3 regions of the Microbacterium phycohabitans genome follow, and region 2 is predicted to be linked to each of the others. Evidence: predicted binding sites of a transcription regulator. Region 2 holds the regulator's gene; each other region holds the start of a gene.

Region 1 (9,443 bases), on a different contig from region 2:
GACAAGATCGAGGGCCTCAACGCCGGGGGCGACGACTACGTCACGAAGCCCTTCAGCCTCGACGAGATCGTCGCCCGCATCCAGGCGATCCTGCGCCGCACGATGCAGGCCGACGAGGAGTCGATCATCCGCACGGGCGAGCTGACCATGGACCAGGACACCCACGACGTCAGCGTCGGCGACGTGTCGATCGACCTCAGCCCCACGGAGTTCAAGCTCCTGCGCTACCTCATGCTCAACCCCAACCGCGTGCTGTCGAAGGCGCAGATCCTCGACCACGTCTGGGAGTACGACTTCAACGGCGACGCCGGCATCGTCGAGAGCTACATCTCCTACCTGCGTCGCAAGATCGACCCGCACTCCTCCGAGCCGCTCATCCAGACCAAGCGCGGCTTCGGCTACATGCTGAAGTCGGGCAAGAGCGCCTGAGCGGAAGGCATCCGTCCTGTCACCCTCCGACGATGCCCTGACGCGCTGGTGGCGGGGTCTGAGCCTACGGACCAAGGTCACCGGCGTGACCGTCGCGCTCCTCGCGATCGGCCTGTTCACCGCGGGCATCGGCACCATGGTGTTCCTGCGCACCACGCTGGTGAACAACCTCGATGAGCAGCTGGCCCAGCAGGCGGCGGGCAGCATCGCCAACAGCATCTTCACCACGACGCCGGTCGAGGGCGGCATCGAGTTCACGCAGGTCGAGAACGCCCCGCAGATCGGGTCGATGGTCGTGGTCTACGGGCCCGACGGTCGACGCGAGGCCTTCTACAACGGCACGTCGTCGAAGGTGCTGCCGCAGCTGCCCGACACTTTCACCGTGGAGCAGACGTACGGCCAGATCGATCGGCGCATCGAGCTGGAAGACCCCGATTCCGGGGCGCACTTCCTCGCGCGCGTCGGCGTCCTCCAAGTGCCGGGCAACCCCGGGGTCTACACGCAGATGGTGGTGCAGCCCCTGGCGCCCACCGACCGGATCGTCGCGGCGTACCTCGGCATCTACGCCTTCGTGGCGCTGCTCATCCTCATCGCCACGGCCCTGCTCACGCGGTGGCTGGTGACGCTGGCCTTCCGCAACCTCCGCCAGGTCGAGACGACGGCGATGGACATCGCCGCGGGCGACTTCAGTCAGCGTCTCACCGACATCGTGCCCGACACCGAGGTGGGGCGGCTCAAGACCGCCATCAACGCCATGCTCGCGCGCATCGACGGCGCGCTCGGGCAGCGGGATGCCACGGTGCGGCAGATGCGCCGGTTCATCGGCGACGCGAGCCACGAGCTGCGTACACCGCTCGTGACCATGCGCGGCTACGCCGAGCTGTACCGCATGGGCGCGATCCGCTCCGATGAGGATGTCGCCCAGTCGATGGAGCGCATCGAGAAGGAGGCGATCCGCATGGGCGCGCTCGTCGAAGACCTCCTCGCCCTCGCCCGCCTCGACGAGCGTCGCGACGTCTCGATCACCGAGCTCGACCTGCGGCCCATCGCGCGCGATGCGGCTCTCGACCTACGCGTGACTTCCCCTCAGCGCGAGGTGACCGTCGATGACACCACGTCGCGCGGCCCCCTCGTGCTGCCCACCATCACCCTCGATCCGCTGCTCGATTCGGGCGGCCACCCCGCCGAGGCCGCGACCCGCCGCCGCGCGGCCCCCTCGACGTCGGCCATGGCGATCGCTGGAGCCACGCTGTCGCGCCTGCGCCGTCGGCAGAAGGATGCCGCCGACCCGGCCGCCACGACGGGGGACGCCCCCGTGACGCCACCGGCCGGACTCACGCGCTCCGCCCCGCGACTCGCGCCGATCGTCCTCGGCGACGAGAACAAGGTGCGCCAGGTCGTGGCCAACCTCTTGGGCAACGCGCGTCGCTTCACCGCCGACGACTCCCCCATCGGCCTGCGCATCGGAGTGGATGCCGAGAACGACATGGGCTGGATCGAGATCATCGACCACGGTGAGGGTGTTCCCGAGCAGATCCGCGATCAGATCTTCCAGCGTTTCTGGCGCGCCGACACCTCGCGCACGCGCGAGACCGGCGGGTCGGGTCTCGGGCTGTCGATCGTGGCATCCATCGTCGATCTGCTGCACGGCACGGTCGAGGTGGTCGACACGCCGGGCGGAGGCGCGACCTTCCGCGTCTCGCTGCCTCTGGCCGACCGCCGCGATGCGGCCGAGCACGCCCTCATCGAGACGCAGCCGCTGGAGCGCCTTCCCGACGATTACCGGCCCGATCCCGACGCCTGACGGCCGGACGCGCGGGGCATTTTCGTGCGGGCGGAGTCCGATCACCACGCTCGAGTATTCTCCGTCGACGTTTCTCCCGGTCAGCGCCAGATCCACCCGAGCAGATCACGCAAGGCCGCGCGTCCTCGTTCATCGTGGGTGCGCAAGATCGCACATCCGAGTTCTTCGCTCGATTGCCCACGTCGGATAGTTGTCAAGGCCATCTCGAGACCTTTCTCAACTCATTCTCGAGCGGCTTTCATCTGCTCCGAACCCGCTGGCACGCTATGCGGGAGTCTTGCAACCCGTCAGCGCCAGGTCCAGCTGAGCAGATCACGCAACGCCTTGATCCCCGGTTCGCCGAGCTCCGGGTGGCCTGCGGCCACAGCACGTGCTTCTCTATCGGCCCATGGCATGAGGTCGGCGGCGTCCGCCCCAGGTCGGATCGCATCGAGTTCCGCGATGATCTCTTCTACTCGAGCGCGTAGTGCGGGGTCAGACACCGCGTCAGGATGCTTACCGGGAATCGACGACGAGGGCCGCCACACGTACGCCACGACGGCGTCATCGAGAATTGTCATGCTCTCACCTTTCGAAGATGGTCCGAGTGCCACCGGTGCGCGGGTCGATGGCCACAATGCGGGTCACGTCCGGATTGGCCTGGAGCGCTCCGAATTCGCGAGTCTCCCAAATATTGCCAGGCCGCATTTGGGCGCCGAGCACCACATGCACCTCTCCGCTGGCGGCATCCGCGTATCGTCGAGAGATCTCCCCCCACGCCGCCTCGGCGCCCTCATCGCCCCACTTGGGCATGGCGATGCGATTCTCAGTGAGATACATCTCGAGAGTGGTGGCGTCATGCTGTTTCGCAAGGCCGGCAGCGATACCGCTGCTTCCGTACGTCCCCGTGCCTGCCTCGGTCGCGATGTCCGTTCGCCCCGACCAGAACACGTGCGCGTCCTGGGGAATGTCGAAGACGACGTCTGACGGTGTGACAGGTCCCACGGGCGGCTCCGGTGTCGGTGTATCCAGGACGGATTGCACGTCGACGACGCCGTCCTCGTCGCCCCATCGGGGACGAGGAGCACGCGGCGTCGAACCGTGCGACGTGGCGGCGGACCGCTTCACGAGGGTGCCGTCGAACATCGACCCGGCGCGAGACATCAGCGCCTTCAGCTCGCCCAGCAGGTCGCCGAGCTTGCCGCACGAGCGCAGCAGTCCGGTGAGCTTGGAGCTGATCTTCGCGGTCCAGCTCGCGACGCGGGAGGAGACCTGCGCGACGATCCACGGGGTGGCGATGCCGACGGTGACCACGGCCTGCGTCGCCCACGAGATCGCGGAGCCGACCAGCTGCGACAGGATGTCGCGCACGAGGTCGTGCACGACCTGCACGATGGTCGAGGCGATCTGCAGGCCCGTGGCCATGGCACCCGCCCACTGCCCCGACGCGCGGATGTGCGCGGCCGCGTCCACCTGGAACCGGCGGTACGCCTCGATCGCCTCACCGGCCATGTCGTCGAGGTCGGTGACCACCCGGTCCAGAAAATCAGCGGACGCGTCGAGCTGACTCTGGACGTTCGTCCAGGTCTGCGCGAACCCGGCGACGGCGCCGGCATCGCCGGTGAGGTCGTTGAACCACCCCTTGATCGGCTCGAAGTGGTCGATCAACCACCCCAGGCCCGCCGCGATCAGCGAGCCCAACGGATCGATCACCGCAGCGACGGTATCCGCCACGGTGCTGAAGGCGGCGAGGCCGCCCTCGACCCAGTTGCCCGACTCGATCGCCACCACCAACTGCGCACCGGAATCCAGCAGACCCGCCCCGCTGAACGGGGTCGCGGTGTCGACGGGACCGGCGATGAGGGCTTTGCTCACAGGCCCGCCTCCAGCGACCGCACCCACTCGAGCACCTTCTGCTCGTACGCCTCCAGATCAGCCCCCACACCGACGATCTCGGTTGCCGAGCGACGCACCATCTCTCCCGCCGCGCCGATCAACGACCCCGCGGCATCCGCGGCCATCGTCGCCGGCGGCACCAGGAACGCGCACAACACCCCGAACGCCTCCGCGTGCAGCCCGCCCGCCGAGCCCGCGTCACGGGCGACGGAGATATCGGATGCCACGGCCCCCAACCGCGACGCGTGCGAGCCGATCAGCCCGACATCGACGGCGATACGCTCCGCCACGGCGTCAGACCCGGAAGCCCATCGGCTGGGACGGCGGCGACTGCCGCTCGATCTCGCCCGCCAACCGCTCCACGATCGCCGAGTCCGCACCGAACGCGGCACGCGAGATCTCCAGTGCCTGCTCCCCCGCCAGCCGCTGCGCATCCCCCGCCGTCTCGACGATGAGCCGCTCCAACGCGTCGGGGCGCAACTCGTACGCCGCGTCGGCGAGACGGATACCGACCAACCGGCCCGTGGCATCCACCGTCACCGACACCTCGCGACGCGGCGCCGTCGCCGTCGCCCGCACGGCATCGATGTCGACCTGCACCTGCTGTGCCTGCTCCGCCCGCAGCTGCGCCTCGGCGACCTGCTGCTCGATCCGCGCGATCGCCGCCTCCGCCTCACGAGAAGAGAACAGATCACTCATTCCACCGAGCGTAGTCGGAGGCTGCACGCGGCGGAGGCCGGATAAGAGAACTCTCATTCGAGTCCGGCCCGTGAACGAAGAACGCCCCCTCCCGGAGGAGGGGGCGTTCTCAGGCGTCAGCGTGGATCAGAAGTCCATGCCACCGGTCGGGTCGCCCGCGGGAGCGGCGGCCTTCTCGGGCTTGTCGGCGACGACAACCTCGGTCGTCAGGAACAGACCGGCGATGGATGCCGCGTTCTGCAGCGCAGAGCGGGTCACCTTGGCGGGGTCGATGATGCCCTGTGCGAACAGGTCACCGTACTCGCCGGTGGCGGCGTTCAGGCCGTGACCGACGGGCAGCTCCGCGACCTTGTTGGCCACGACACCAGGCTCGAGACCGGCGTTGAGCGCGATCTGCTTGAGCGGGGCCTCGATGGCGACGCGCACGATGTTGGCACCCGTGGCCTCGTCACCGGTGAGGTTGAGGTCACCGAGGGCGTTCTTGCCGGCCTGGATGAGCGCGACGCCACCACCGGCGACGACACCCTCTTCCACAGCTGCCTTGGCGTTGCGCACGGCGTCTTCGATGCGGTGCTTGCGCTCCTTGAGCTCGACCTCGGTCGCGGCTCCGGCCTTGATGACGGCGACGCCACCGGCGAGCTTCGCGAGGCGCTCCTGGAGCTTCTCGCGGTCGTAGTCGCTGTCGGTGTTCTCGATCTCGCGGCGGATCTGGGTCACACGACCCTCGATCAGCTCCGACTCACCGGCACCCTCGACGATCGTGGTCTCGTCCTTGGTGATGATGACCTTGCGCGCACGGCCGAGCAGGTCGACGGTCGCGTTCTCGAGCTTGAGGCCCACCTCTTCGGTGATGACCTGGCCGCCGGTGAGGATCGCGATGTCCTGCAGCTGCGCCTTGCGACGGTCGCCGAAGCCGGGAGCCTTGACGGCGACCGACTTGAAGATGCCGCGGATCTTGTTGAGCACGAGAGTTGCGAGAGCTTCGCCCTCGACGTCCTCGGCGATGATGAGGAGCTCCTTGCCCTCCTGGATCACCTTGTCGACGATCGGCAGAAGGTCCTTGATGTTGGAGATCTTCTGGTTCGCGATCAGGATGTACGGGTCTTCGAAGACCGCTTCCTGACGCTCGGGGTCGGTGACGAAGTAGGGGTTGATGTACCCCTTGTCGAAGCGCATGCCCTCGGTGAGCTCGAGCTCGGTGCCGAAGGTGTTGCTCTCCTCGACGGTGACGACGCCTTCCTTGCCCACCTTGTCGATGGCCTCGGCGATGAGCTCGCCGATCGCGGGGTCGGCGGCGGAGATCGACGCGGTCGCGGCGATCTGCTCCTTGGACTCGACCTCCTTGGCGGAAGCGAGGAGCTCGTCGGTGACGGCCTTGACGGCCTTCTCGATGCCCTTCTTCAGGCTGATGGGGTCGGCGCCGGCGGCGACGTTGCGCAGGCCCTCGCGAACGAGCGCCTGGGCGAGAACGGTGGCCGTGGTGGTGCCGTCACCCGCGACGTCGTCGGTCTTCTTGGCGACCTCCTTGACCAGCTCGGCGCCGATCTTCTCGTACGGGTCGTCGAGCTCGATCTCCTTGGCGATCGAGACACCGTCGTTCGTGATCGTGGGGGCGCCCCACTTCTTCTCGAGCACGACGTTGCGACCGCGGGGGCCCAGGGTCACCTTGACGGCGTCGGCCAGCGTGTTGAGGCCGCGCTCGAGACCGCGGCGGGCCTCTTCGTCGAAAGCGATGATCTTTGCCATAAGTGTGTCGTCCCTCCCGGACGGGTGACTTCCAGATTTTGGCACTCGACGAAAGCGAGTGCTAACTCATTCTGGCACTCGCCCCTGGGGAGTGCAAGCCGCGGCACTGTCGCGAGACGACGAACGCCGTGGCATCCCCGAGAGGGATGCCACGGCGTTGAAGCCAGCGGATCAGGCCAGGCGCACGGACTCCGCCTGCGGGCCCTTCTGACCGGTGCCGACGGTGAATTCGACCGCCTGACCTTCCTCGAGGACGCGGAAACCCGACATCTCGATGCTCGAGTAGTGGACGAACACGTCCTGCCCATCGGACACGGTGATGAACCCGTAGCCCTTCTCGGCGTTGAACCATTTGACGGTGCCCTGCGTCATGCGAATCTCCTGTTGCTGGATGACTCGGTCATCGTAAGCACGCCGGACGCCGCCGAACCGGCCCCTCCGGCCATTGTTGACGCGCGTGCCCCCAACTTGTTACGCCGCGGAAACACGCGGCGTACCCGGGGTCACGGGGCCGTGGCGGAAGGGGTCGCGCCGGAGGCGCGGTCGAGTCCGATCACCACGACGAGGCGCTTGACGGCGCTCTCGTCGTCGGGGGTGTTCGGGTCGTCGGTGGGCTGCAGGAAATCGCTCTGCGCGACCTCGGCACCGCCGATGGTCTGCGCGAGGCCCTGCGCCGCCGCCGCGTCGGCGTCGCGGAGGTAGTAGACGGTGGTCTGCGCGAAGTCGGTGGTGTCGGAGTCGCCCGTCTCGACCGTGTCGCCGGACCAGCCGGCCGCCACGATCTGATCGCGCACCGATGCAGCGAGGCCGTCCTGGCCGGTGCCGTTGAGCACCACGACGGAGTACGAGGTGTCGACGACGGCGGGCGTGGTCGGTTCGGCCGAGACCGTCGGAGCGGGCACGTCGTCGGCTCCGAAGCTGATGCGGCCCGACGCCACGAGGGAGCCGAAGATGCCCACGATGATGAGCACGAGCGTGGCTATGGCCGCCCAGAGGAAGACGATCCATCCGCGCAGGCGCGGTCTCTCGGCCCGGTGCGCTCCGACGCGGCCGGTGGAGTCCGGCAGGTCGTCGAAGCGATCCCGAGGGAAGGTCGATCTGGCCATTGGACGATGCTATCGGTCGACGCCGGGGCGCCCCGTCAGCGGGCGGCCGTCCGGCCCAGCCGCGCGCGCTGCTGGGCGGCCCCGTCGTCGCGTCGCCGCCGCAGACGGCGCACGAGCATGGGATCGTGCGCGAGGGCCTCAGGAGTGTCGATCAATCGTCCGAGCAGTTGGTAGTAGCGGGCAGGCGTAAGACCGAACTCGGCCCGGATCGCCTCCTCCTTCGCACCCGCGTGGCGCCGCCATTCACCCTCGAAGGCGAGGAAGGCGAGATCGCGGTCCGAAAGAGGCACGCGGCCACGCTACTGCGCTGCCGCCGTCCGCCCCGGATGCCACGCCACCCACGCGCCGAGCGGATCCACCTCGGCCAGCACCTCGCCGTCGAGGGCGAGGGCGAAACCGCCTCGCTCCCGACGCGGCACGCTCGTCCACCCGTCGTGGAGCGCGGGGGCATCCAGTGTCACCCAGCGGCCCGCGGCCCGGGCGGCGTCGATGATCGCGCCGCGTCGCGCGCGCGGCACGTGCGCCAGCACCCCCGGCGTCGTGACCACGAGCGTGGCGCCCGTCGGCGCGTCGGCGGCGAGCGCGGGCAGGGCCTCGGCACCGTCGCCCGACACGAGTCGCGGCGGGTCCGCGGCGGCGATGTCGAGAGCGGAGGCGATGCGCTCGCGGCGCCCCTCCTCCCCCGGCCACACCAGACCCTCGAGCCACCCCCTGTCGTCCTCGTCGCGGGCGTCTAGGGGGTGGAGGTCGATTCCCGCGCGCCAGACGATCTCGGGCATCCGCAGCGCGGGGTCACCGGTGAGGTCGCTGTGCAGTTCGACGGCGGAGGGACCGTCCGCGGGATCGAGGGCGACGAGCTCGTCTCCCCGGTGGTACCGGTACGAATACCGGTCGGGGTACAGGCACAGCCCGGCGCTCGCGCCGACCTCGAGCAGCGCGATCGGTCCCTCGATGCGAGCGAGTGCCGGCAGCAGCGCCGCGCACCGCAACGGCTCGTTCGTCTGCACGCTGCGCGCCGCGCACTGCGCGGCGACCTGTTCGGCGTTGGCGACCACCCATCGCGCCCACGCGTCGACGTCGCTCATCGGCGCCCCCAGCACGCGCATCACGGCGAAGACCAGCGGGGGTTGACGACGGGTGTCGGGGATCGGTGCGAGGGCCGCCGCGACCGCGGGATCGTCCACCACCCGACGCGCCCACGCTTCGTAGACCGCGGATCTGCCGGGCGCCTCGTCGCGGGCGAACCGCCCGTAGCGTTCGACGACGGCATGCACGGCATCCTGATCCACCGTCGAATCATCGCAGCACGACCTGACCGGCGCCCGGCACGAGACAATGGAGGCAGACGAAGGAGAGAACACATGACCTACGCCGTCGACAAGTCCGACGACCAGTGGCGCGCCGAACTCAGCCCCGAGCAGTACGCCGTCCTGCGCCAGGCGGGCACCGAACGCGCCTGGACCGGTGAGCTGCTCGACGAGAGCCGCGCCGGCCTGTACACCTGCGCCGCGTGCGGCAACGAGCTGTTCCGCAGCGGCACGAAGTTCGACTCGCACTGCGGGTGGCCGAGCTTCTACGAGTCGGTGCGGCCGGAGGCGGTCGAGCTTCTCGACGACAACAGCCACGGCATGCAGCGCACCGAGGTGCGATGCGCGAACTGCGGCTCGCACCTGGGCCACGTCTTCCCCGACGGCTTCGGCACCCCCACGGGCGACCGCTACTGCATGAACTCGCTGTCGCTGAACTTCACCCCCGCCGACTCCCCCGCCGACGAGGCATGAGCG
Region 2 (9,443 bases):
ACACCGTCGACGGCGATCTGCTCGACGACGGTCTCTTCGGGGGAATCAGCCACCCAGGCTCTTTTCGTTCAGGCCGCCCGCGAGGACGTGGGCGTGCACATGGAAGACGGTCTGACCGGCACCGGCGCCGGTGTTGAAGATCAGTCGGAAGTCGCCGTCGGCGTGCTCGGCGGCGAGGCGGTCGGCGAGGCCGACGACCTCGGCGAGCAGCGCCGGGTCGCCGGCGGCGAGCTCGACGACGTCGTGGTACTGCGCCGTCTTGGGGATGACGAGCAGGTGGACCGGCGCCTGGGGCGCGATGTCGCGGATCGCGAAGACGTTCTCGGTCTCGGCCACGATCTCGGCGGGGATCTCGCCCTGCAGGATGCGCGTGAAGATCGACGGTTCGCTCATGGCATCCAGTCTAGTGAGGGCCTCCGACACGCAGGTCGAGTGGGCGGAGCCGCTGAAACGTCGGCGAGCGGGTCGGGGCGGAGATCTCGTGCCCCGAACGCCGGAGCGCACCCCGAACCGGTGACGCGGACCCGCTCACCACCGCCCGTGCGCCGCCGACAGCACCGAGACCGCCGCAGCCCCCGCGGTGGAGGTGCGCAGCACGGTGTCGCCGAGGCGCACGAGCCGCGCGCCGGCGTCCTCGAGCGCCGAGAGCTCCTCGGGGGCGATGCCGCCCTCCGGGCCGACGACGAGCACGACGTCACGTCCGTCCGAGGCCTCCGCGGCCACCTCGGTGAGCCGAGCGGATGCCGAGGGCTCCAGCACCAGGACGAGCGCCGTGCGGGCGAGAGCGACGAGGTCGGCCGTTCGCGCCAGCCTCTGCACCTCGGGGATCCATGCGCGATGCGCCTGCTTGGCGGCCTCGCGCACGATGGTGCGCCAGCGCGCGAGCCCCTTGTCCTCCTTGGCATCCCACCGCGACACGCTCCGCGCCGCCTGCCACGGGACGATCGCGTCGACACCGAGCTCGGTGGCCGCCTGCACCGCGAGCTCGTCGCGGTCGCCTTTCGCGAGCGCCTGCACGAGCACGAAGCGCGGGGACGGCTCGGAGACCTCGTCGCGCGAGGCGACGCGGACCTCGACCTGCTTGGGACCGACGGCGATCACGACGCCCGAGAGCCAGACGCCGCGACCGTCGCCGAGGGTCACCGTCTCGTCGACGCGCACACGCCGGACGCTGGCGGCGTGGTGCGCCTCCGTTCCCGTCAGGGTCACGGCATCCCCGGGACGTGCGGACGCGGCGCCGTCGGTGACGAAGTGCAGCGCCACGATCAGTGCCGGAAGCGGTCGCGGAACTTGCTGAACATGCCCTGCTGGTGCTCGGCCAGGCGGGGCTTGGGGGCCTTCGTTCGCTTGGCGAACTCCTCGATGAGGGCGCGGTCGCGATGATCGAGACGCGTGGGGGTCACCACGTGCACGCCGACCTTGAGGTCGCCGCGCTGGGAGCCCCGCAGGGGCGTGATCCCGCGACCCTTGATCGTCAGCACGTCGCCGGACTGCACGCCGGGGCGCACCTCGAGGTCGACGGATCCGTCGAGGGATTCGATCGTCGTCGTGGCGCCGAGGATGGCGTCGGGCATCGACACCTCGAGGGTCGCGACGAGGTCGTCGCCCTCGCGGCTGAAGGCGTCGTGCGCCTCCACCGTGATCTCGAGGTACAGGTCGCCGTTGGGGCCGCCGGCCGGACCGACCTCGCCCGAGCCGGGGAGCTGCAGGCGCAGGCCCGACTCGACGCCCGCGGGGATGTCGACCGACACCGTGCGGCGTGCGCGCACGCGTCCCTGACCCTGGCAGGTGCCGCAGGGGTAGGGGATGGTCGTGCCGTGACCGTGGCACACGGTGCAGGGCTGGCTGGTGACGACGTTGCCAAGCAGGCTCCGCACGGTGCGCTGCACGTGACCGGAGCCGTGGCAGATGTCGCACGTGACCTCGCTCGTTCCGGGCTGGGTGCAGGCCCCCTGACACGTCTCGCAGAGCACCGCCGTGTCGACCTCGAGGTCGCGGTGCGTGCCGAAGACCACGTCGCCGAGGTGCAGCGTGACGCGCACGAGGGCGTCCTGGCCGCGCTCCCGACGCGAGCGCGGACGCGGACCACGACCTCCGCCGCCGCCCTGCGCGCCGCCGAAGAACGTTTCGAAGATGTCGCTGAAGCCGCCGAAGCCCGCCGCTCCCCCGCCGCCGAACGGGCTCTGATCGCCGCCCATGTCGTAGCGGCGACGCTGCTCGGGGTCGCTGAGAACGTCGTAGGCGTGGGTCACCAGCTTGAAGCGCTCCGAGGCGTCCTCCCCCGGGTTGACGTCGGGGTGCAACTGGCGCGCCAGACGCCGGTAGGCCTTCTTGATGTCTTCCGGGCTGGCGTCGCGTTCGACGCCCAGGACCTCGTAGTGGTCAGCCACAATCGCCTTCCTGCCCGCTGTCGCGGGGTCGTTCTCGTGGGGAGTGCTCGCAGCGATCGACGTCAGCGCGAACTGTCGTCGTCTTCGAGCATCCGGGTCAGATAGTGCGCGACGGCGCGGACCGCCGCGAGGTTGGAGGAGTAGTCCATGCGCGTGGGCCCGAGCAGGCCCACGCGGGCGCCACCGGTCGAGCCGTCGTACCGGCTCGCGAGCACCGAGGCCTCGACGAGGCCGAACGGTTCGTTCTCGCGTCCGATACTCGCCGACAGGCCCTTCTCGTCGGCGACCATCTCGCTCATCAGCCGCAGCAGGGTCACCTGCTCCTCGATCGCCTCGAGGAGCGGGTAGATGCTGCCGCGGAAGTCCTGCTCCCGCTTGGCGAGCGTCGCCGCACCGGCCATGACGAGGCGGTCTTGGCGGAACTCCTCGAGCTCTTCGCCGACCACGCGCAGCACGGCGTCGGCGATCGCGTCGAGGGCGACGCCGGGCCGCGGGCCGTCGGAGAGGGCTTCTGCCACGCGCTGTGCGCTCTCGGCGACGCTGCGCCCCACGAGCACCGCTCCCACGCGCGCCCGCAGGAGCGCGATGTCGCTCTCACCGGGCTCGACGGGCACGAGCGCGATGCGCTGCGAGACCCGCCCGGTGTCGGTGACCAGGATGACGAGCACCCGGGGTCCGCCGAGGGCGACGAGCTCCACGTGCGTGACGTTGGCGCGGGAGAACGAGGGGTACTGCACGATCGCGACCTGGCCGGTCAGCTGCGTGAGCGCCCGCACCGTTCGAGCGAGGAGGTCGTCGAGATCCCCGGCCTCGTCGAGGAACGACGTGATGGCGGAGCGCTGCGCGGTCGACAGCGGCCTCAGCTCGGCGAGGTGGTCGACGAAGACGCGGTAGCCCTTGTCGGTGGGCACGCGCCCCGACGAGGTGTGCGGCGCGACGATGAGGTCTTCGTCTTCGAGCAGCGCCATGTCGTTGCGGATCGTGGCGGCCGAGACTCCGAAGGCGTGGCGGTCGACGATGGCTTTGCTGCCGACCGGCTCACGCGTGTCGACGTAGTCCTGGACGATCGCGCGCAGGACCTGGAGGCCGCGTTCCGACACCATGCGCTGCTCCTCCCGTCTGGCACTCGACTCGACTGAGTGCCAATTCTACGACGATCGCCCGGCCCCTGCGTCGAGCGGCTCGCGGGGCGTGCCTCGCGCGTCCCGTCCACCCCGGCGATAAACGCCGATCCTGTCGAGACACGCTGCGTCGCGCAGTGTTTCGTCCGGATCGGCGTTCATCGAGGGATGCGGCACGCGCCGGGACGCCGATGATCACCGGGATGTCGGGATGCGCGGAGCGCCGGCACGCGCGAGGGGCCGACACAGGCGTGCGCCGTCTCGCGCGAGAGCACACCGATTCGACGGGTGGATCGACTCCGCGCGGGTCAGGCCGTGAGCGCGCGCACCACGGCATCCGCCAGCAGGCGTCCGCGGCGTGTCAGCACGATGCGCCCGCGCACGGCATCCGCGCCCTCAATGAGGCCGTCGGCGATGAGGGATGCCACGGCCTTGCGGCCCTCGCCGAGGATCTCCGACACCGCGAGCCCCTCGCGGATGCGACTGCGCAGGAGCACCGACTCGAGCCGGCGCGCGGTCTCGTCGGGACGCTCGCGTGCGGCGGCGGGCGACTCCTCGGCCGCGAGGCGCTGTGCATAAGCGGCCGGGTGTTTGACGTTCCACCACCGCAGCCCGGCGACATGGCTGTGGGCGCCGGGACCGAAGCCCCACCAGTCGGTGCCGCGCCAGTAGGCGAGGTTGTGCCGGGAACGGTGGTCGACCCCGCGCGACCAGTTCGAGACCTCGTACCAGTCGTAGCCGGCGGCCGCGAGCAGATCGTCGGCGAGCTCGTACATGTCGGCCTGCAGGTCGTCATCCGGCATGGCGACCACCCCCGAGCGGATCTGACGAGCCAGCTTCGTGCCGTCTTCGACGATCAGCGCATAGGCCGAGACATGGTCGGGCTCCAGAGCCGTGGCCGCCTCGAGGGAGGCGCGCCAGTCGTCGAGCGACTCCCCCGGTGCGCCGTAGATCAGGTCGACCGAGACGTCGAGACCGGCGCGGCGCGCGGCCGAGACGGCGGTGGAGACGTTGGCCGGGTCGTGCGTGCGATCGAGGGCGGCGAGCACGTGCGGCCGGGCCGACTGCATGCCGATCGACAGGCGCGTCACGCCCGCCGCGGCAAGGGTGCCCGCGACGGCGTCGTCGACCGTGTCGGGGTTGGCCTCGACCGTGACCTCCGCGCCCTCGGCGATGCCGAACTCCTCGCGCACGGCATCCAGCATCCGCGCCAGATCGCCGGGCGGGAGCAATGTGGGCGTGCCGCCGCCGAAGAACACCGTGGATGCCGCGCGCCGACCGCCCGCGGCATCCATCACCGTGCCCGCGAGGCGGACCTCGGCGGCGAGCGTGTCGGCGAAGTCGTCTTGGCGGGCTCCGCGCAGCTCGCTCGCGGTGTACGTGTTGAAGTCGCAGTAGCCGCAGCGCACGCGGCAGAACGGCACGTGCAGGTACACGCCGAAGTCGGCGTCGGCGTCGACAACCAGGTCGCCGGGGAGCCGACCGTCGACGGGCGCGGGGTCGCCGAGCGGGAGGGGCCCGCCCATCAGGACGTGTACAGCGGCGAGATCGCGCGCAGGTACCGCGCGAACAGCGCCTTGCGCCGACGCCGGACGCGGCTCGTGAAGAGGCGGTACGACGGCGCGGTCGGCCGGTCGAAGGCCCGCACGACGAACCAGACCTCGTCGTTCTCGCGCCATTCGAGGGCGAAGAGCTCTTCGCCGCTCACGATCGAATGCCCGACCGTCCCGAGGATGAAGCCGACCCGGCGGGGCTCCTCGAAGACCGAGATGACGCGCAGTTCGGCGTCGGCGCGGTGGCCGTCGACCTTGCCGTGCAGACGCACGCCGGTGCCGGGGCTGACGAACGGGGTGCCGTCGGCGGCGAAGCGCTGTTCGGCCTCCAGCCGGCTCGGCGCCACCGGCGCTCCCTCGGCGTCGAAGCCGACGCCGGCGTACCCCCCTCGGGATGCCGGGCGCACATCGGTGATGCTCAGTTCCTCCCCGCGCAGCGGGGCCCAGGAGAGCAGCAGCTCACCGGCCGCGACGAAGCGCTCCTCGCCGCTGCCGATGCGCCACGCGTCTTCCGCGGGCACGGAGTGCTCCGGCGGGTACTGCATGAGGTCGGGCGCCTGGGTGGCGCCGACCGCCGCGTAGTCGACCGTGTCGTCGGTGAAGTTCTGCCGTCGCATGATCTCCCTCTCGATTCGGTCGTTACTTCTTCGCCTCGACGTCTCCCGACAGGGCGGCGATGAACGCCTCCTGGGGAACCTCGACGCGGCCCACCATCTTCATGCGCTTCTTGCCCTCTTTCTGCTTCTCGAGGAGCTTGCGCTTGCGGGTGATGTCACCGCCGTAGCACTTGGCCAGAACGTCCTTGCGGATCGCGCGGATCGTCTCGCGGGCGATGATGCGGGCGCCGATGGCGGCCTGGATGGGCACCTCGAACTGCTGACGAGGGATGAGCTTGCGCAGGCGCTCGGCCATGAGCGTGCCGTAGGCGTAGGCCTTCTCGCGGTGCACGATCGAGCTGAACGCGTCGACCTTGTCGCCCTGCAGCAGGATGTCGACCTTGACGAGGTCGGCCGTCTGCTGGCCGGCGGGCTCGTAATCGAGGCTCGCGTACCCCTGCGTGCGCGACTTGAGGTGATCGAAGAAGTCGAACACGATCTCGCCGAGGGGCATGTGGTAGCGCAGCTCGACGCGGTCTTCGCTGAGGTACTCCATGCCGAGGAGCGTGCCGCGGCGCGTCTGGCAGAGCTCCATGACGGTGCCGACGTAGTCCTTCGGCAGCAGGATGCCGACCTTGACGATCGGCTCCGACACGGAGGCGACGCGACCGTCGGGGTACTCGCTGGGGTTGGTGACCGAGACCGTCTCACCGGTGTCGGTCGTGACCTCGTAGGTCACCGACGGAGCCGTGGTGATGAGGTCGAGGCCGAACTCGCGCGAGAGGCGCTCGGTGATGATCTCGAGGTGCAGCAGCCCGAGGAAGCCGCAGCGGAAGCCGAACCCCAGCGCGACCGAGGTCTCGGGCTCGTACTGCAGCGAGGCGTCGGAGAGCTTCAACTTGTCGAGCGCTTCGCGCAGCTCGGCGTAGTCGCTGCCGTCGATCGGGTAGATGCCCGAGAAGACCATCGGCTTCGGGTCGGTGTAGCCGGGCAGCGCCTCGGTGGCGGGCTTGCGGTGGGTGGTGATCGTGTCGCCGACCTTCGACTGGCGCACGTCCTTCACCCCGGTGATGAGGTAGCCGACCTCGCCCACGCCGAGGCCCTGGGTGGGCACCGGCTCAGGGCTCGAGACGCCGATCTCGAGAGCCTCGTGGGTCGCGCCGGTCGACATCATCTGCAGCCGCTCGCGCGGCTGGAGGGACCCGTCGATCATGCGGACGTAGGTGACGACGCCGCGGTAGGCGTCGTAGACGGAGTCGAAGATCATCGCGCGGGCCGGGGCGTCGGCCTTGCCGACCGGGGCGGGGATCTTCTTGACGATGAGGTCGAGCAGGTCTTCGACGCCCATGCCGGTCTTGCCGCTGACGCGCAGCACGTCGGCGGGGTCGCCGCCGATCAGGCCGGCGAGCTCGGCGGCGTACTTGTCGGGGTCGGCGGCGGGCAGGTCGATCTTGTTCAGCACGGGGATGATCGTCAGATCGTTCTCGAGTGCGAGGTAGAGGTTCGCCAGGGTCTGGGCCTCGATGCCCTGCGCAGCATCGACGAGGAGGATCGCGCCCTCGCACGCGGCGAGCGAACGGCTGACCTCGTACGTGAAGTCGACGTGACCGGGCGTGTCGATCATGTTGAGGGCGAACGTGCCGTCGGCGGTGGACCACGGCATCCGCACGGCCTGCGACTTGATCGTGATGCCGCGCTCGCGCTCGATGTCCATGCGGTCGAGGTACTGCGCGCGCATGTCGCGGTCGGCGACGACGCCGGTGATCTGCAGCATGCGGTCGGCCAACGTCGACTTGCCGTGGTCGATGTGGGCGATGATGCAGAAGTTGCGGATCTGCGCCGGCGGGGTGGCGGACGGCTCGAGGGGCTTCAGGGCGCGCGGTGACATGTTCCGTCGATTCTACGGTGGCGCGCCGACATCCCCGTCCGCGGATGTCCAGGATGCCGGCATCCGGCACCCCGATCGCGTCGCGGGACGCGCGAGATCACGCGATCCGGACGAGGGCGCACGTTGTCGGCGGGGTCGGATGGTGTCGGCGTCGCGGCCCGGACCTCACGGTGCGCCTCGCTCGTAGCATGGATGCCATGGCGGTCCAGGTCGTGTTCGTGCACGGCATCCGCACGTCGGCGACCATGTGGCGCGCGCAGGTCGCGTACCTCGAGCAGCGGGGCACGCCCGCGATCGCGGTCGACCTGCCCGGGCACGGCACGCGCCGGGGCGAGGAGTTCACGCTCGACGGCGCCTTCGCCACGATCGACGCAGCCGTGCGCGAAGCCGCGACCCGGGGACCCGTGCTGCTGGTGGGCCATTCGATGGGCGGACTGCTCTCGATCGAGTACGTGGGTCGGGAGGAGCCGCCGCCGGTCGCCGCGTTCGTCGCGGCATCGTGCACCTCGATCCCCCGCGGCGTGGGGCTTGCGGCGTATCGCTTCCTCGCACGGCGGTTCGACAGCCTCCCCGATCGCGGCCTGGGGCTGACCAACCGCGTGCTGGATCGCACTCTGCCGCCCGAGACCCGGCCCGACTTCGGCGCCGGCGGCTACGCGTTCGACGCGCAGGACATCGCTCTCGCGTCGCTGTCGGTGCTCGATCTGCTCGCGGCGTTGCGGCGCATCGACGTGCCGCTCTGGTTCGTGAACGGACAGTGGGATCAGCTGCGCGTGAACGAGAAGCTGTTCACGTCGATCGCGAAGCACGCCGAGCTCATCGTGGTTCCGCGCACGACGCACCTCGTGACGGCGATGCGGCCGCGCGTGTTGAACGCGCTGCTGGAAGTGGCGCTCACCACGATCGAGGCCTCCACCTGATAGACTCGGTCCTTGGCTTGCGTGTGGGGTTTTTCCCGACCTCCACGACCGCCGGTGCAGCGCCCCTCTACCGCTTGACCGGCACTTCCAACACTCACTCAAACGAAAGACCGTCGACGTGGCGAACATCAAGTCGCAGATCAAGCGCAACAAGACCAACGAGAAGGCGCACGAGCGCAACAAGGCCGTCAAGAGCGAGCTGAAGACGCACGTGCGTCGCACCCGCGAGGCCGTCCTGGCCGGTGACAAGGAAGCCGCCCAGAAGGCGCTCGTCCTCGCCGGCAAGAAGCTCGACAAGGCCGTGAGCAAGGGTGTCATCCACCAGAACCAGGCCGCGAACCGCAAGTCGGCCATCGCGAAGCAGGTCAACGCTCTCTGAGCCGCAGCCCTTTCGACAGCCCGTCCCGCCTCGGCGGGGCGGGCTTCGTCGTTTCCGGGGGCGGTTTGGGAGGCACGGCGGGACGGGGCGGTGGTTTCGGGGCGTTCGGCCGGGGGTCGGGCCGAGCGGTTTGGGGCGCGTTCTGTGCATTGGGGCGGACTATTCGCGCTCCACAGCACGCAACGCGCCCCAGACCCGATGGCGGGTTGAGAGGTCGCTGTTTGCGGCCGGGCGCGGCGGGTTGGGGCGCGTTCAGTGCATTGGGGCGCGCAATTCACGCCCCGATGCACGCAACGCGCTCCAAACCCGATGGCGGGTTGAGAGGTCGCGGTTTGCGGCCGGGTGCGGCGGTTTGGGGCGCGTTCGGTGCATTGGGGCGCGCAATTCACGCCCCGATGTACGCAACGCGCCCCAAACCCCGTAGGCGGGTTCGGAGGTCCCGGTTTGCGGCCGGGTGCGGCGGTTTGGGGCGCATTCAGTGCGTTGGGGCGCGCAATTCACGCCCCGATGCACGCAACGCGCCCCAAACCCGACGGGCGGAGCATACCCGGCGGAGCTACCGCAGCCGCGAGGCCGCTTGGCGTGAAACAGCGGCG
Region 3 (9,443 bases), on a different contig from region 2:
AGATCGATGGCGACGATGTCGGAGAGGGGCAGGCCGAGGTCGTCGGACGCGGCGATCATCGGTGCCCAGGTGGCCCACGACCCCGCCGCGCCGTGCAGCATCACGGTCGCGACGGGGCTGCCCGATGCCCTGCCGGCGCGCACGACGATGGGGCCGACCCCCGTGGGGACGACCATCCGGCGCAGCCCGAGGGCCATGGCATCCATGTCCCTTGTTCGGAGCGGAGGGAGCGGTGGATGCCGCGACGCTCGGGGGAGGAAGGCGCCGGATACCCTGGAACGGTGATCATGGGCATCGACACCTCGCTCGGCACCGCTGTCGCGGCGATCACGCGCGACGGGGAGGTGCTCGCCGACGAACAGAGCGCCAACCCCCTCGGGCACGCCGAGGTCATCGGCGACCTGTTGCGCCGCGCCTCGTCCGTCGCCGCAGCTCCCACCCATGTCGCGGTGGGCATGGGCCCGGGCCCGTTCACCGGACTGCGGGTGGGCATCGCCACGGCGCGCGTCTACGCGCTGGGCCTCGGCGTTCCGGTCGTGCCGGTGCCCAGCCACGACGGCGTCGCGCTGGGCGTCCTGCTCGCGGACGCCCTCACCGGCACCGACACCGGGCGATTCGCGGTGGTGACCGACGCGCGGCGACGCGAGTTCGCCTTCAGCGTGTACGACGGCCTCGACGACGACGGACTCCCCGTGCGCCTCTCCGACGCCGCCCTCAGCCCGCGGGACGAGCTCGATGCGCGGCTCGACGAGGCCGGCGCGCGGCGCTACGACGCCACGAGCGTGTCCGCCGCGATGATCGCGCTCGTCGCCGCGCGCGCTCTCGACGCCGACCGCACGCTCGCCGGGACGGAGCCGCTCTACCTGCGCAGCCCCGACGTGGTCGCCGCGCACGCCCCGAAGAGGGTCAGCTGATGTCGACGCGGGCGGCCGCGGTCGCCGACCTCGACGCGATCATGGACCTGGAGCGCACGTCGTTCCCCACCGACGCCTGGAGCGCGGCGATGATGCGCGAGGAGCTCGCCTCACCGCACGGCTTCTACGTCGTCGTCGAGGAGGCCGGGCGCCTGGTCGGCTATGCGGGTCTCCGTGCGGTGCGCGGGGCTCGGGATGCCGACATCCAGACCATCGCGATCTCGGCGGCGGCCCGCGGACGCGGGCGCGGTCGGGCCCTGCTGAACACGCTGCTCGACGAGGCCGCGCGCCGCGGCGTGCACGACGTCTTCCTCGAGGTGCGCGCCGACAATCCCGTGGCGCAGGCGCTCTACGCGTCGGAGGGCTTCGCCGAGGTCGGCCGCCGCCCCCGGTACTACCAGCCCGACGACGTGGACGCGATCGTGATGCAGCTCGACCTGCGGGGGTGGGCGGCACGGCGGGCCGAGACCATGGGCGTCGCGGCATCCGACCCCGCGACCTCCACCGGAAAGGGATGGTGCTGATGGACGCGCCCCTCGTGCTCGGAATCGAGACCAGCTGCGACGAGACCGGGATCGGCATCGTGCGGGGCCGGACCCTGCTGAGCAACACCATCGCCTCGAGCATGGACGAGCACGCCCGCTACGGCGGAGTGGTCCCCGAAGTCGCGGCTCGCGCTCACCTCGAAGCCCTGCAGCCCTCGATCGACGCCGCTCTCGCCGAGGCGGGCGTGACCCTCGCCGACCTCGACGCCGTCGCCGTGACCAGCGGTCCGGGACTCGCCGGAGCGCTCATGGTCGGCGTGGGCGCGGCCAAGGGCCTGGCCGTCGCGCTCGACAAGCCGCTCTACGCCGTCAACCACCTCGTGGGCCACATCGCCGCCGACATCCTGGATGCCGAGGCGGGTGAGCTCGAATACCCCACCGTCGCCCTGCTGGTGAGCGGGGGCCACACCTCGCTCCTGCTCGTCCGCGACCTCACGAGCGACGTCGAGCTGCTGGGCGAGACGATGGACGATGCCGCGGGCGAGGCGTTCGACAAGGTCGCGCGTCTGCTGGGGCTGCCGTACCCCGGAGGTCCCGAGATCGACCGCGCGGCGGCGACCGGCGACCCCGCCGCGATCCGTTTCCCGCGCGGACTCTCTCGCGCGTCCGACATGGCATCCCACCGTTACGACTTCTCGTTCTCGGGGCTCAAGACCGCCGTCGCCCGCTGGGTCGAGCAGCACGAGGCCACCGGTGAGCCGGTGCCCGTGGCCGATGTCGCGGCGTCGTTCCGCGAAGCCGTGGTCGACGTGCTCGTGACCAAGGCCCTCGACGCGTGCGTGCGCTACGGCGTGCCCCGGCTGCTGCTGGGCGGGGGCGTGATCGCGAACAAGCGCCTGCGCGACGTCGCGCTCGAGCGCGCGGCTGCGGCGGGGGTCGCCGTGCGCATCCCGCCGCTGCGGCTGTGCACCGACAACGGCGCCATGATCGCCGCTCTCGCGGCCGAGCTCATCGCGTCGGGCCGGCGCCCCTCGACCCTCGCCTTCGGCGCCGACTCGACCCTGCCCGTGACCGAGATCCAGGTCGCCGAAGACCCCGACGCCCCGGCCCCGGATGCCGAGACCCCGGCGCCATGACCGATCAGACGCCGCCCACACGCCGGGCGCGCAAAGAGACGCCCGAGCCCGCGGCTGCTCCGATCGACCCGCGCCGTCCGTGGATGGTGCCTGCGGGTGAGCGCCCGGAGATCGCGGATGACGACCCGGAACGCCTTCCGACCGCGCAGCTCGAGATGGCGGCGTTCGGCGACCACCTGATCCCGTACGTCCCGCCCGCGCCCGCACCCCCGCGGTCGCTGGCGCCGTGGGCGCTCGCGGTGGCGATCCTCGCGCTCGCCGCGGCGCTCATCACGGGGTGGCTGCTTCCCCTGGGCGTGATCGGGACGATCCTCGCCGCGATCTCGCTGCGACGCCCGCACGACGGTCGGCGCGTGGCCGTCTGGGCGCTGTGTCTGTCGCTGTTGGCCGTCGTGTTCAGCGCCGGGTGGCTGATCTGGGGTTTCTCGCAGCTCGCCGTGCGCTGAGGTGCCGTTTGCCGCCGGGGTCAGACGCGGTCGGCCAGCAGAGCCAGGCGCGTGGACCCCACGCGGGTGAGGAGCAGCGTCGCGGCCTCGTCGCCGCGGAGCGAGAGCTTCTTGCGCAGCACGGCCGGGTCGACGTCCACGCCGCGCTTCTTGATCTCGAGCGTGCCGATCCCGCGCGCCCGCAGGGCCTGCGCGAGCTTCTTGGGGTCGGCGGGCAGCTGTTCCCGCACGCGGAACGACTGCACGAAGGGACTCGTGAGGGGAGTGTCGGAGGTGAGGTAGGCGATCTGCGGCGAGAGCATCCCCGCCTCGAGCGCGCGCGCCACCTCGCCGATGAGCCGGGCGCGGATGACCGCGCCGTCGGGCTCGTGCACGAAGGCGCCCAGCTCCCGCTGCTCGGCGTCGGGGCTGTCCGCCGGCGCGGTGAGCTCCCACGCGTCGCCGCCGCGCACCACGAGAGCCGCACGCCTCACGTGGTCGCGGGCGAGCGCGCCCGCCCACAGCACCAGCTCGATGGTCGAGCCGTCGGCGCTGATCCACTGCGCCTCGACGTCGTCGGGGATCTGCGAGCGGTCGAAGCCGGGCCCGAGTTTGACTCCGCCCGGGGTGCGGCGCAGCAGCTCGAACACCCACTCGAGCGACGGCGACCACTCGCCGGAGGCGACCTGCCGCGTCTCGGAGTGACCCGCGGTGCGGCGCGCGGGGTCGAGCCACACGGCATCCATCCCGGTCAGGTCGGCGTCTTCGGCGCGCGCGTGCGCCACCGTCGCGGCCTCGCCGAAGGGGGCGAGGTTGTAGGCCGCGATCGCGGCGGTCACCTCGTCGGCGTCGACCGCGTGCACCCGGATGCCGAGCCCCGCCAGCCCGAGCGCGTCGCCGCCGATGCCGCAGCCGAGGTCGGCCACGCTCTCCACGCCCGCGGCACGGAACCGCCCCGCGTGCCGCGCCGCGATCGACAGGCGCGTGGCCTGCTCGAGGCCGGCGCGGGTGAAGAGCATGCGGTCGGCGAACGCGCCGAACTTCGCGGCCGCGCGGACGCGGAGCCGCGACTGACCGACGACCGCCGAAACGAGGTCGGGGGAGTGACCGGCCGCCCGCAGCCGCGACACCGCACGGGCGGCGTCGTCGGTGGATGCGACCGGGCCGAGCTCGTCGAGCAGGCGCAGGCCGTCGGGCGTGAGCAGGGCGGTCAGCTCGCTGGTATCCACCGATTCAGCCTAGGCGGGTGAGTGTGCTGGCACTCGCGTTGCATGAGTGCCAGCGCTTCTCTACACTCGGATTAGCACTCTCCCCGCGTGAGTGCTGACAAGTCTTCTGTAACGAGAAAGAAGAGGTAGACCGTGTCGGTTTCCATCAAGCCGCTCGAGGACCGTATCGTCATCAAGCAGGTCGAGGCTGAGCAGACCACCGCGAGTGGTCTCGTCATCCCCGACACCGCCAAGGAGAAGCCGCAGGAGGGCGAAGTCGTCGCCGTCGGCCCCGGCCGCATCGACGACAACGGCAACCGTGTCCCCCTCGACGTCGCCGTCGGCGACCGCGTGCTCTACAGCAAGTACGGCGGCACCGAGGTCAAGTTCGGCGCCGAGGAGTACCTCGTGCTCTCGGCTCGCGACGTCCTGGCGGTCGTCGTCCGCTGATCGCGTGACTGGATCGAAGGCCCCGGGTGCTCGGCATCCGGGGCCTTCGTCGTTCCCGCGTGTCGGCGGTCGGGCCCGGACTCGTTCCGGCGGGGGCGGGGGCGTCGACGTCGCCTTGCGATGGCAGGAATGCGCGGGTGCGCGACCGTCGCGGCGTCGAGGGCGCGCGTAGGCTGTGTCGGTGACCCCCGCTCCCTCCGCTCCGACCGGTGGGAGCACCCGCGGCGCCCTGTACGCGTTGGGTGCCTACCTGCTGTGGGGCGTGCTGCCCATCTACTTCCTGCAGCTGAAACCGACCGGCCCCTTCGAGGTGGTCGCCTGGCGCATCGTCCTCGCCTTCGTGTTCTGCCTGCTGCTGCTCACCGTGCTGCGCGCGTGGCGGCCGTTCCTCGCGATCGTGCGGCAGCCGCGGCTGATGGTGCTCACCGCGGTGGCCGGTGTGCTGATCTACGTCAACTGGCAGACCTACCTCTTCGGCGCCCTCACCGGACACGTCATCGAGACCAGCCTCGGGTACTTCATCAATCCGATCGTCACGGTGCTGCTCGGCGTCGTCGTGCTGCGCGAGCGGCTGCGGGTGCTGCCGTGGATCGCGGTGGGCGTCGCCGTCGCGGCGGTCGTCGTGATCGTCGTGGGGTACGGCGCCTTCCCGTGGATCGCGCTGACGCTGGCGTTCTCGTTCGGCTTCTACGGCCTGGTCAAGAAGCAGATCGGTCCCGCGGTGGATGCCGTGAGCGGGCTGACCCTCGAGTCGATGTGGCTGCTGCCGGTCGCCGTCATCCAGTTGATCTTCGTCGCGAACCTCACGGGGATCACGCTCGGGACGGCGGGGACGTTGCACACGGTGCTGCTGCTGCTGGCGGGGGCGATCACCGCCGTCCCCCTGCTGTTGTTCGCCTCGGGCGCCCGACGGGTGCCGTTGACGGTGATCGGTCTGCTGCAGTTCGTCGCGCCGATCATCCAGTTCGCCATCGGCGTGTGGGTGCTGCACGAGCCCATGACGACCGAGCGGTGGGTGGGGTTCGCCCTCGTCTGGGTAGCGCTGGTGATGCTGAGCGTCGACTCCGTGATGGCCGCCCGGCGACAGCGGCGCGTGCTCGACGACGTGGTCGAGCCGGTCTGACGGGGAACGACGCACTACCCGTCCGCTCGACGGACGTCGTCGGGTGCCTCGAGAGCGTCGCGCCGGAATTCCCTCTCGCATTCCCGTGACGCTGCCGGAACCGGCCGCTCTTTCGTTCCCGGTCCGACGATCCGTGCACTCTTCGGGATGCCGTCAAGACGCGAGCCCAACCGTTATGCGGCCGTGATCGCTTCGACGCACATCGTTAACGAACGGCAACACGCGGAAAATGCGCCGACGATTAGGTTTAGGTCACCAGGTGGCCCATTGGGTCGCCCAACGTTCATTCACAGCAAGGAGCACTATGAACGTCTTTCCGCGCACGCGCAGCGCCAAAATCCTCGGCGGCATCGCCCTGGTCGGCGCCAGCGCGCTCGTCCTCGCCGGATGCTCCGGCGGCGGCAGCGACGCCGCCGCACCGAGTGCATCGTCGGGCGGCGGCGCCGTGTCCGAGGCCGACGGCACGTTCCACGTCGGCACGATCCTCCCGGCCACGGGTAACCTCGCCTTCCTCGGCCCGCCCGAGGTCGCGGGTGTCAAGCTGGCGATAAAGGACATCGAGGCCACGGGCAGCGACTTCCCCTTCACGACCGAGCTGACCGAGCGCGACTCGGGCGACACCACGACCGACATCGCGACCCAGTCGGCGACGGAACTCGTCGACGCCGGCGCCGACGTCGTCATCGGTGCGGCTTCGTCGGGTGTCTCGTTCACCTTCGTCGACCAGCTGGTCAACGCGGGCGTCGTGCAGATCTCGCCCGCCAACACCTCGCCCGACTTCACCACCTACGCCGACGACGGGTACTACTGGCGTACGGCGCCCTCCGACGTGCTGCAGGGCCGCGTGCTCGGCAACCTGATGGTCGGAGACGGTGCGGCCAACGTGGGCATCATCTACATCAACGACCCGTACGGCATCGGCCTGAAGGACAACGCGACGACGGCCATCGAGGCCGCCGGTGGCGAGGTCTCGGTCGCGGTCCCCTACAACCCGGGTGACACGGTCTTCACGTCGCAGGTCGACGAGCTGCTCGCCGCCCAGCCCGACGCGATCGCGGTCATCGCTTTCGAGGAGACCTCCTCGATCATCCCGCAGCTGGTCAGCACGCAGGGCTACGCGGCGTCGAAGGTCTACTTCGTCGACGGCAACCTGTCGAACTCGTACGAGTTCCCGGCCGGCACCCTCCAGGGCGCCAAGGGCACGCTGCCCGGCAACCCCGCCGACACCGACTTCCAGTCGCGTCTGAAGGAGGTCGACCCCGCGTTGACCGACTACAGCTACGCTCCGGAGTCCTACGACGCGGTCATCGTCGCGGCCCTCGCTGCGGCGCAGGCGAAGGACGACTCGGGCACCGCGATCCGCGACAACCTGCAGTCGGTCTCCGAGGGCGGCGAGAAGTGCACCACGTTCGCCGACTGCCTGAAGCTGATCAACGCCGGTACCGACATCGACTACGACGGTGTCTCCGGCCCGATCACCTTCGACGAGAACGGTGACCCGACCGAGGCGTACATCGGCATCTACCAGTACGGTGCCGACAACAAGTACACCCTGCTGAACACGGAGTTCGGTTCGCTCAACGAGTGACCCGACCCCACGCGAGGGCCCGGATCCGCGAGGATCCGGGCCCTTTCGCGTGTCCGAGGCCCGGGGGTCCGGGCGCCTCGTCGTGACGTCGGCAGAGGCCGCGCGGGCGCACCGGCGCGGATACGCAGCCCGCGGAGGCGAGGCCGCGCGTCGCTGCGGGCCGTCAGCGGGTGGGAGTGAGGCCGCAGACCTCGGCGGTGAGAGCGAGCAGCGCGTCGGCGACGTCCTTCGACCGCTCGAGGGGCACCACGACCTCGCGCCCGTCGACCCGGGCGACGAGGTCGAAGAGCGTCCCCACCTTGTCTTCGGCGATGGCGTGCGCGTCGCACCGCTGCGGCACCACGGCGATCTCGACGACCGACGGCGCATCGCCCGCGGCCACGCTCAGCCCCACGGGAGCCTCCGCCCCGGCGGCGAAGCGCAGGAGCACCGTGCCGCGCAGCGCGACGAGGTCGGCCGTGCCCTGGCCCTCCGGCACGGGCTCGACGGCCACGCGCATCAGGATCGAGCCGCCGGGTCCGGCTGCGGCACTCGTGGCCCGGACCTGCACGACGGATGCCAGGTCGTCGCGGTCGCACGCCGTGGCGCTCGCGCGCCGCAGAACGTCGAGCTCGTCGGCCAGGGGCGCGGTCGCGGTCACTCCGCCCGCGGTGAAGGTCGCCTCGGGAGCCTGAGCGTCATCGGTGCAGCGGATGGCGGGCAGGAGGACCGGGAGGTCGACGGTGCGGCCCGGGGCGAGGGTCGTCGGCCTCACGGCATTCCACTCCGCCGAACCGGCGAGGACGGGGGAGGTGAAAGAGGCCGCGGTGAGGGTGGTGGCGGTGTCCGAGGTGTTCGTCACGCGCAGCTGTACGCGACCGACGGCGATGTCTCCGCGCTGTTGCACCAGGGCGACCTCGAGCGACGACGCGGGAGGCGAGGAGGAGGCCGAACATGCCGCGAGTGCGGCGCCCACCAGGGTGAGCGCCGCACTCGCGATGTATCGGCGCCGGATCAGGCCTCGGACCCCTTGCCGTCGCGCTTGGCGTCCTCGTCGGCGGCGAGGGTGCCCAGGTACAGCTCGATGACGCGGGGGTCGGTGAGCAGCTCGCGACCTGTGCCCGTGTACGCGTCCTTGCCCTGGTCGAGCACGTAGGCCCGGTGGCAGATCTGCAGGCAGCGGCGGGCGTTCTGCTCGACCATGATGATCGTCACGCCGGCGCGGTTGATCTCGGCCACGCGCAGGAACGTCTCGTCCTGTCGCACGGGCGAGAGGCCGGCCGACGGCTCGTCGAGCAGCAGCACCGAGGGGTCCATCATGAGGGCGCGGCCCATGGCCACCATCTGGCGCTCGCCGCCCGAGAGCGAACCCGCGCGCTGACGACGCCGTTTGCCGAGCTCGGGGAACAGGCCCGTGACGAACTCGAAGCGCTCGGCGAAGACCTTGGGGCGCTGGAAGAGCCCCATCTGCAGGTTCTCCTCGATCGACAGGCTCGGGAACACGTTGTTGTTCTGCGGGACCATCCCCACGCCCTTGCCGACGAGTTTGTCGGCCTTGAGCGCGGTGATGTCCTCGCCGTTCAGCAGCACGGCACCGCCGCGGATCTTGACCTGACCGAAGATGGCCTTCAGCAGCGTGGACTTGCCGGCGCCGTTCGGACCGATGATGCCGATCAGGTCGCCCTGGTAGGCGTCGACCGTGCACCCGTTGAGGATGTTCACGCCCGGGAGGTAGCCGGCGACGAGGTCGTCGGTCCGCAGGACCGCGGTGCGCGTGGCGGTGGTGTCGGTCATCAGAGCTTTCCGTCTTTCTCGTCGGCGATGAGCTCCGCTTCCGCTTCCGCGGCGGCCTCGGCCTGGATGGTCTCGAGCTGCGACGTGGTCATGTCGCCCAGGTCGGTGTCGTGGTGCGCGCCGAGGTAGGCGTCGATGACGGCCTGATCGCTCATGACCGTCTCGGGCGGGCCCTCGGCCACCACTCGGCCCTCGGCCATGACGACGACCCAGTCGGAGATGTGACGCACCATGTGCATGTCGTGCTCGACGAAGAGCACGCTCATCCCCTCCTTCTTCAGGTCGAGGATGTGGCCGAGCAGGCTCTGCGTGAGGGCCGGGTTCACACCGGCCATCGGCTC

What was found. The regulator HrcA, encoded in region 2, represses chaperone genes, less so after heat shock. The targets are predictions, from matches to a motif close to TTNGCACTCGNNNNNNNCGAGTGCNAA.
Region 1: a site for HrcA is predicted at 6,592-6,618, ahead of groL (chaperonin GroEL). Genes of this name have one in related genera too.
Region 3: a site for HrcA is predicted at 4,216-4,242, ahead of groES (co-chaperone GroES). Genes of this name have one in related genera too.

Annotation. Positions count from the first base shown of each region.
Region 1 covers NZ_JAWDIT010000004.1:254,137-263,579, reverse strand. Annotated here, with positions in the region: gene RWH44_RS12575 (response regulator transcription factor) at 1-429, shown strand, start outside; gene RWH44_RS12570 (sensor histidine kinase) at 566-2,233, shown strand; gene RWH44_RS12565 (hypothetical protein) at 2,521-2,793, opposite strand; gene RWH44_RS12560 (hypothetical protein) at 2,798-4,006, opposite strand; gene RWH44_RS12555 (hypothetical protein) at 4,084-4,398, opposite strand; gene RWH44_RS12550 (YbaB/EbfC family nucleoid-associated protein) at 4,403-4,807, opposite strand; gene groL (chaperonin GroEL) at 4,934-6,553, opposite strand; gene RWH44_RS12540 (cold-shock protein) at 6,725-6,925, opposite strand; gene RWH44_RS12535 (LytR C-terminal domain-containing protein) at 7,057-7,659, opposite strand; gene RWH44_RS12530 (DUF3263 domain-containing protein) at 7,695-7,949, opposite strand; gene RWH44_RS12525 (DUF2332 family protein) at 7,959-8,948, opposite strand; gene msrB (peptide-methionine (R)-S-oxide reductase MsrB) at 9,021-9,440, shown strand; gene RWH44_RS12515 (nitroreductase family protein) at 9,437-9,443, shown strand, end outside.
Region 2 covers NZ_JAWDIT010000003.1:317,997-327,439, forward strand. Annotated here, with positions in the region: gene RWH44_RS10095 (HIT domain-containing protein) at 46-393, opposite strand; gene RWH44_RS10100 (16S rRNA (uracil(1498)-N(3))-methyltransferase) at 529-1,263, opposite strand; gene dnaJ (molecular chaperone DnaJ) at 1,266-2,390, opposite strand; gene hrcA (heat-inducible transcriptional repressor HrcA) at 2,453-3,493, opposite strand; gene hemW (radical SAM family heme chaperone HemW) at 3,820-5,037, opposite strand; gene RWH44_RS10120 (DUF1990 domain-containing protein) at 5,037-5,681, opposite strand; gene lepA (translation elongation factor 4) at 5,704-7,548, opposite strand; gene RWH44_RS10130 (alpha/beta fold hydrolase) at 7,746-8,468, shown strand; gene rpsT (30S ribosomal protein S20) at 8,587-8,847, shown strand.
Region 3 covers NZ_JAWDIT010000001.1:606,374-615,816, reverse strand. Annotated here, with positions in the region: gene RWH44_RS02870 (alpha/beta fold hydrolase) at 1-206, opposite strand, end outside; gene tsaB (tRNA (adenosine(37)-N6)-threonylcarbamoyltransferase complex dimerization subunit type 1 TsaB) at 282-914, shown strand; gene rimI (ribosomal protein S18-alanine N-acetyltransferase) at 914-1,438, shown strand; gene tsaD (tRNA (adenosine(37)-N6)-threonylcarbamoyltransferase complex transferase subunit TsaD) at 1,438-2,535, shown strand; gene RWH44_RS02850 (hypothetical protein) at 2,532-2,981, shown strand; gene RWH44_RS02845 (THUMP-like domain-containing protein) at 3,002-4,189, opposite strand; gene groES (co-chaperone GroES) at 4,322-4,618, shown strand; gene rarD (EamA family transporter RarD) at 4,800-5,741, shown strand; gene RWH44_RS02830 (ABC transporter substrate-binding protein) at 6,046-7,329, shown strand; gene RWH44_RS02825 (hypothetical protein) at 7,493-8,215, opposite strand; gene RWH44_RS02820 (ABC transporter ATP-binding protein) at 8,323-9,102, opposite strand; gene RWH44_RS02815 (ABC transporter ATP-binding protein) at 9,102-9,443, opposite strand, start outside.